DNA from 2 places in the Stenotrophomonas sp. 21LCFQ19 genome. Region 2 is predicted to be linked to the other one. Evidence: riboswitches for the same ligand, from Rfam matches in the RefSeq annotation. Region 2 holds a riboswitch; the other holds the start of a gene.

Region 1 (3,778 bases), on a different contig from region 2:
CATCAATGCGACCGAGCTTGCCTGGCTGTGCAATCGCTACCCGCAGCTGGACGCTGACAGCACTATCCTCTGGCACAGCCCGCGGCCGATGTCGGCCGCCGCGATTGTCCAGGGCCAGCACGGCAGGGTCTTCGTCAAACGCCATCACCGGCTGGTGCGCAGCGCCATGTGCCTGCAGGAAGAGCATCAATTCATCACCCACCTCGCAAGTGCCGGGGTTCCGGTTACCCAGCTCCTGCGTGGCCACGATGGTCAGACCGCCATTGAGCACGGCGATTGGACCTACGAACTGCACGCCGTAGCCGACGGCCAGGACCTGTACCGCGACGCCCCCTCGTGGACGCTGTTGACCGAGACCGAACGCGCCCGCGCTGCCGGCCGCATGCTGGCCACCCTGCACCGCGCTTCAGCCAGCTATCACGCACCCCAGCGCAGCACGCATCTACTGGTCGCCCGTGATGATCTGATCCGTAGCGAAGACCCGATCGCCGCACTCAAGGCCGATCTGCACAACCGCCCCGGACTGGCCCGTTACCTCGCACGTATCCCTTGGGAGCAGCAGTTGCGGCGCAGCGTCCTGCCCTGGCATGCCGGACTGCCCGCGCGCCTGCAGACAGAACCGCAGTTGTGGGCGCACAACGACTGGCACGTCTCCAACCTGCTGTGGGGCCACGGCGACAACGCGATGCAGGTCAGCAGCGTGCTCGATTTCGGACTGGCCTCTCCCACCAGCGCCCTGTTCGACCTGGCCACCGCTATCGAACGCAATGCCGTGGCCTGGCTGGAACTGGAGCGTGGCGCCGACGCGGTACGTATCGATATCGCATTGGCCCTGCTCGACGGCTACCGCGAGGTATTGCCTCTGTCGGCCGAACGGGTACACCTGCTGGCCGACCTGCTGCCAATGGTGCATTTCGACTTTGCACTTTCCGAAGTCGAGTATTTCGAAGGCGTCACTGGCTCCACCGCGAACGCCGATGTCGCCTGGCAGCCATTCATGCTCGGCCACCCCGAATGGTTTGCCAGCCAGCATGGCCACGCCTTGTTGCACGCCCTGCACGCGGCCGCCTGAAGCGGCCCGACTCGCAAATCGTTCGCATTTGTAGTGAAATGGCGCCCTGAAGCGGGGGTGCCTGGATTTGCCAGGCTGAGAGAGTCCCTTGGAACCTGATCCGGTTTGCACCGGCGTAGGGAGCTTTGAGCAGCAGCCGTAGCGCCGTCATTGGCGCTGCGCATGCGCGCCTTCGCTTCGTCTCCCTTGTTGCCTGAAGACGAATCGAATGAACCGCTGCCTGCGCCCCACGTTGCTGTCTCTCGCCCTGAGCACCGCCCTGCCGCTGTACGCCAGCGACACCGGTCTTGACGCTGCTGCCGAACACTCCCCGACCGAACTGGCCGCCGTGCGCGTGCAGGCCCGCCAGCCGGACGCGGACAACTCCCGCGCCAACAGCTTCGGCAGCGCCGACTGGAAAAGCACGCCTGCATCGATGAACGTGCTGGACCGCGACTTCCTCGACCACCAGCAGGTGCGCTCGCTGTCCGAACTGGCCAGCAATGACGCCTCGCTAGGCGACGCCTATGCCCCGGTCGGCTACTACCAGAACGTTGCGATCCGCGGCTTCGCGCTGGATACGGCCACCGGTTACCGCTTCAACGGCATGTCGATTGCCGGTGAACAGCGTCTGGCGCTGGAGAACCTGCAGTCGGTGGAAGTGCTCAAGGGCGAAGCTGGCCTGGCGGCCGGCGTGATGGCGCCGGGCGGCATCATCAACTACGTCGGCAAGCGGCCGGCCGAAGTACGCACCGTCACCCTGGGCACCGACAACGAAGGCTCGCGCTATGCCGCCATCGACGTCGGTCATTGGCTGACCCCGCGCATCGGCCTGCGCTTCAACGCCGCCTGGGACGACAGCAGTTCCTATATCAAACATGCCGATGGCCGCCGCAATTTCTATTCGCTGGCGAGCGACTGGCTGATCGGCGAGCGCGGCAAGCTCGAAGTCGATGCCAACTACCAGACCAGCGCGCAGCGCTCGGCCTCCGGCTACCAGTTGCTGGGCGCGAGCAAATTGCCGACCGGCGTGGACCGTGAGCAGTTGCTTGGCTACCAGCCGTGGCAGCAGCCGGTTGGCATTGCCAGCACCAATATCACCGCGCTGCACACCTACGATTTCAATGCCAATTGGCAATCCCGCGTTGCCGCCAGCCACAGCCGCACGGTGATCGATGACAACGTCGCCTTCGCCTATGGCTGCTACTACGCCGCCGAATGTGCCGATGGCAGCGTGCCGGGCAATTACTTCGCCCCCAACGGCGATTACGACATCTACGACTACCGCAGCCCGGACGACACCCGTCGCAACCAGGAGCTGCGCGCCGAGCTGCGCGGCAACTTCGACACCGGCAGCATCGGCCATCAGCTGACCGTGGGTGTGGACCAGTTCCGCCGCACCGTGGACAAGCGCCGCAACGTCAACGAATATGTCGGCACGGTCAATATCCACGACAAGCAGCTGCCCGTGTTCGAGCCCTCGCCGCTGATGCCAGGCGCGTCCGCACGTCGCCTGGACAGCCGCCAGACCGCCGTCTTCGCGCTGGACCGCATCCAGCTCAATGAAGACTGGCAGTGGCTGGCCGGCGGCCGCTACGTGCGCCTGGACGAACGCGCCTACGACAAGCGTGGCAACCCGCAACGTCGCAGCCGCCTGTCGCGCTTCCTGCCGCAGACTGCGGTGATGTGGAAGGCCAGCGACAGCATCAACGCCTATGCCAGCTATGTCGAAGGCATCTCGCTGGGCCAGGAGGCACCGTTCTGGACTGCCAATGCCGACACCTTCCTGCCGGCAGTGCAGTCACGGCAACTCGAAATCGGCGTGAAGTATTCCAGCAGCGAGCAGCTGACGCTGGGCGCGGCACTGTTCCGTACCACCCAGCCCTACCAGTACGCAAAGCCCGACAGCAGCGACGTCGGCTACACCTTCGTCGAGGAGGGCAAACAGGCCCACGTCGGCCTGGAACTGACCGCCAACGGCCAGCTCACCGATACACTGCAGATCGTCGCCAGCGCCAGCGTATTGCAGGCACGTGCACGCGATACCGGCACGCCAAGCTACGAAGGCCACCAACTGGTCAACGTTCCCAAGCTGCGCACCAGCGTGCACCTGAGCTATGCGCTGCCCTTCGTTGAAGGGCTGGACCTGACCGGCGGCTGGCGCTACGCATCGGCCAATACCGCACGCGCTGATGGCGCGGTACGCGCACCGAGCTACAACCTGTTCGATGCCGGCCTGCGCTTCCAGCACCAGTTGCAGGACCACGCAGTGAGCTGGAACCTGTCGGTGGACAATCTCTTCAACCGCTTCTACTGGCGTGACACCGGCAGCAGCATGGGCGATTACTACCTGTTCCCGGGCGCACCGCGGCAGGCACGCGTATCGGTGAGCGTCGCGCTGTGAGCAGCGCAACGCTCGAATGGTCGGCCGCGCTATGCAGCATCCTCGGCGTCTGGCTGATGGCGCAACGGCGGATGGTCGCCTGGCCGGTCGGCCTGTTGTCGGTGGCACTGTATGCACTGGTATTCGCCGAAGCCAAGTTGTATTCGGACACCCTGCTGCAGCTCGCCTTTGCCGTTTTCCTGGTCTACGGCTGGATCAACTGGCGGCGCCATGCCGCCGACGAAGGCAGCGTGCGCATCGTGCCCTTGTCACGCAGCAAGATGCTGCGTGACCTGGGCATCGGTTTGCTTGGCGGCATCGCGCTCGGTGCCGGCATGCACAGC
Region 2 (3,778 bases):
GGAATCGGCCGAGGTGACGAAGAAGATAACGAGCAGGACCAAGGCCAGGCCCGCCAGCAGCAAGGAGGCCGACATGCTGTCGAACAGCGTGAACAATACCGTCTCATAGCCATTGCCCAGCGCCTGGACCAGATCGGCGTGGCCAGACAGCTGCGCCCACAACGCGGTGCCACCGAACACCGAGAACCACAGGAAGCCGAGCAGGGTTGGCGCCAGCACCACCCCGACCACGAACTCGCGCACGCTGCGGCCGCGTGAAACCCGCGCAATGAAGGACCCCACGAACGGCGCCCAGGCAATCCACCAGGCCCAGTAGAAAATGGTCCAATCGGCGACCCAGGTGCTGCCCGAGAAGGGCGACATGCGCAGGCTCATCGTCACCAGCTGGTTCAGGTAGGCGCCCAAGGTAGTGGTGAAGGTATCGAATATGAAGCCGGTGGGGCCGAGCACCAGCACTGCGGCAAGCAGCAATGCCGCCATTGCCAGATTGAAGTTGGACAACCACTTGATGCCACGGTCCACGCCGCTGGTGGTGGAGATCATGTAAAGCACGAAGGCGATGGCAATGACCGTCATCTGCAGCGGCACGCCGGCGGTGACGCCGAACACACGTTGCATACCGGCCGCGATCTGGATGGTGCCGAATCCCAGCGTGGTGGCGACACCGATTGCGGTGGCAACCACGGCGGCAATGTTCACCAGCTTGCCGATCCAACCGCGATGATGGCGGCCGATCACCGGCTGCAGCATGTCGCTGATCAAGCCGCGGCCATTGCGGTTGTACTGGAACCAGGCCATTGCCAGCCCGATCAACGCATAGATCGCCCAAGGGTGCAGGCCCCAATGGAAGAACGAGTAACGCATCGCGGCGCGGGCGGCATCCATGCTTTGCGGCGGCAGGCCTTCCGGCGGGGTGACGAAATGCGATATCGGCTCGGCCGCGCCCCAGAACACCAGGCCGATGCCCATGCCGGCGGCGAACAGCATCGACAGCCAGCTGGCGCGGGAGAAGTCCGGCTCGGCATCTTCACCGCCGATGCGCAGGCTGCCGAAGCGGCCGAACGCCAGGTACAGCAGGAAAGACAGTGTCAGGAACACGATCAGCAGGTACATCCAACCAGCGCCACGCACAACCTGGGCCAGCGCGGCCTGCACCACGTCGTTGAAGGGACCGGGCGCGAGGCCGGCAATCAGCACCAGTAGCGCGACCAGTGCAATGGAAATACGAAACACCATGAAGGAGCTTCTCCGATCAAATGAGCGATTGAGGGGAGCGAGCCTGAGCTTGCAGGACAACCGGCTGGCACCATGGCGCCGGGCCGGGAAAGGAGGGGCGGCAAGCGCCGCAAGGCAGTCATTCGAAACGAGCCTGCGCGCGATGTTACTGAATGGCGCGTCACGATTACGTTAGTGGCCTGTGACGCTGTGTAGGGAGACGCCTGCGGTCAGCAGCTGCAGCCCGTTGACCGGTGTTCCTGCTGGCTTGGCTTTCCCATCGATTGCAGGTCTAATGACGCCCGAAGCGGGGGTACCGTGACCATAGGGTCGCGGTTGAGACATACCCTTCGAACCTGATCCGGCTCATACCGGCGTAGGGAAGCTTCGTGTGCCGCCAGTCGATGCGCCCGCAATGGGCCGGGGCCGGCTGGCGTGCGCCTTCGCTTCGTTCCGTCATGCGAATCCCTCGCGTGGCCTTCGCACCCCGCGTGTGGATAGACCAGGACGAATGCCAATGAACGCACAGCCCAGCCTGCAGCAACAGGCCCAGCAACTTTCCGAATCCGTGACCCGGCCGATTCCCGGCTCGCGCAAGATCTTCGTCTCTGGTTCGCGCCCGGACCTGCAGGTGCCGATGCGCGAGATTGCGTTGACCCGCACGCCCACCCTGTTCGGCGGCGAGGAGAACCATCCGGTCACCGTGTACGACACCTCCGGCCCGTATACGGATCCGCAGGCCAACATCGATCTGGCAGCGGGGCTGGCGGCGGTGCGCAGCGCCTGGATCGAGGAGCGCGGGGATACCGAGCAGTTGGCCGGTCTCAGCTCCGAGTTCGGCCGTGGCCGCCAGCACGATGGCAGGCTTGATGCCGTGCGCTTTCCCGGCCGCACGCTGCCGCGCCGCGCGATTGGTACCGCCAATGTCACCCAGATGCACTATGCGCGGCGCGGCATCGTTACCCCGGAGATGGAGTACGTCGCCATCCGCGAGAACCAGCGCTTGGATGCGGTGCGTGATGAAGGACTGCTTGCCCAGCATCCAGGGCAGAGCTTCGGCGCCAGCATCCAGCAGATCATCACCCCGGAATTCGTGCGCGATGAGATCGCGCGCGGCCGCGCGGTCCTGCCGAACAACATCAACCACCCCGAGTGTGAGCCGATGATCATCGGCCGCAACTTCCTCACCAAGATCAACGCCAACATCGGCAACAGCGCGGTGTCGTCGGGCATAGCCGAGGAAGTGGAGAAGCTGGTGTGGGCGATCCGCTGGGGCGGCGACACGGTGATGGATCTGTCCACCGGCAAGCACATCCATGAGACGCGCGAGTGGATCGTGCGCAACTCACCGGTGCCGATTGGCACGGTGCCGATCTACCAGGCGCTGGAGAAGGTGGATGGCCGGGCCGAGGAGCTGACCTGGGAGATCTTCCGCGACACCTTGATCGAGCAGGCCGAGCAGGGGGTTGATTACTTCACCATCCACGCCGGGGTGTTGCTGCGGCACGTGCCACTGACTGCGAAGCGTGTCACCGGCATCGTCTCGCGCGGCGGTTCGATCATGGCCAAGTGGTGCCTGGCGCACCACAAGGAAAATTTCCTCTACACGCACTTCGAGGACATCTGCGACATCATGAAGGCCTACGACGTGTCCTTCAGTCTCGGTGACGGCCTGCGTCCGGGCTGCATTGCCGATGCCAACGATGCGGCGCAGTTCGGTGAACTGGAAGCGCTGGGCGAGTTGACCAAGATTGCCTGGAAGCATGATGTGCAGACCATCATCGAAGGCCCCGGCCATGTGCCGATGCAGCTGATCAAGCAGAACATGGACAAGCAGCTGCAGGAGTGCGGCGAAGCGCCGTTCTATACGCTGGGGCCGCTGACCACCGATATCGCGCCGGGTTACGACCACATCACCAGCGCGATCGGTGCGGCGATGATTGGTTGGTACGGCACCGCGATGCTCTGCTACGTGACGCCGAAGGAACACCTGGGCCTGCCCAACCGGCAGGACGTGCGCGACGGCATCATGGCGTACAAGATCGCCGCGCATGCCGCCGATCTTGCCAAGGGCCATCCGGGTGCGCAGGTCCGCGATAACGCCTTGAGCAAGGCGCGTTTCGAATTCCGCTGGGAGGACCAGTTCAATCTCGGTCTGGATCCGGAGAAGGCCAAGGAATTCCATGATGAAACACTGCCCAAGGACGCGCACAAGCTGGCCCACTTCTGCTCGATGTGCGGCCCGCATTTCTGTTCGATGAAGATCACCCAGGATGTGCGTGAGTACGCGGCCGAGCAGGGCGTGGATGAAGGGCTGGCGTTGGCGGCGGGGATGGCCGAGAAATCGGCGCAGTTCCGCGAGCTGGGCGCGCAGGTCTACCGGGTCGAGTAGACACGCGGTACGGGGCGGGGCATCCCGGCGGGTGCCCCGGCCCTTGCTTGACGCCGGGACCGCGACGGACGTGTTAGCGTTCGCTCGTCCACACCAGGGGTAGGCCATGAAACTTCGCTTCGTTTCCTTGCTTCTCGTCTTGTCCTCGCTGCTCCTGCTGGGCGCCTGCGC

What was found. A riboswitch is a leader RNA that binds a small molecule or an ion and turns the genes downstream of it on or off. The one in region 2 is predicted to bind thiamine pyrophosphate.
Region 1: another riboswitch for thiamine pyrophosphate. It lies ahead of AC13FW_RS03150 (TonB-dependent siderophore receptor); the one in region 2 lies ahead of thiC (phosphomethylpyrimidine synthase ThiC).

Annotation. Positions count from the first base shown of each region.
Region 1 is NZ_JBSPUF010000002.1:219,792-223,569, reverse strand. Features, by position in the region: gene AC13FW_RS03155 (phosphotransferase enzyme family protein) at 1-1,072, shown strand, start outside; TPP riboswitch at 1,116-1,211, shown strand; gene AC13FW_RS03150 (TonB-dependent siderophore receptor) at 1,281-3,455, shown strand; gene pnuC (nicotinamide riboside transporter PnuC) at 3,452-3,778, shown strand, end outside.
Region 2 is NZ_JBSPUF010000001.1:327,975-331,752, reverse strand. Features, by position in the region: gene AC13FW_RS01480 (BCCT family transporter) at 1-1,236, opposite strand, end outside; TPP riboswitch at 1,515-1,616, shown strand; gene thiC (phosphomethylpyrimidine synthase ThiC) at 1,733-3,607, shown strand; gene AC13FW_RS01470 (DUF4136 domain-containing protein) at 3,714-3,778, shown strand, end outside.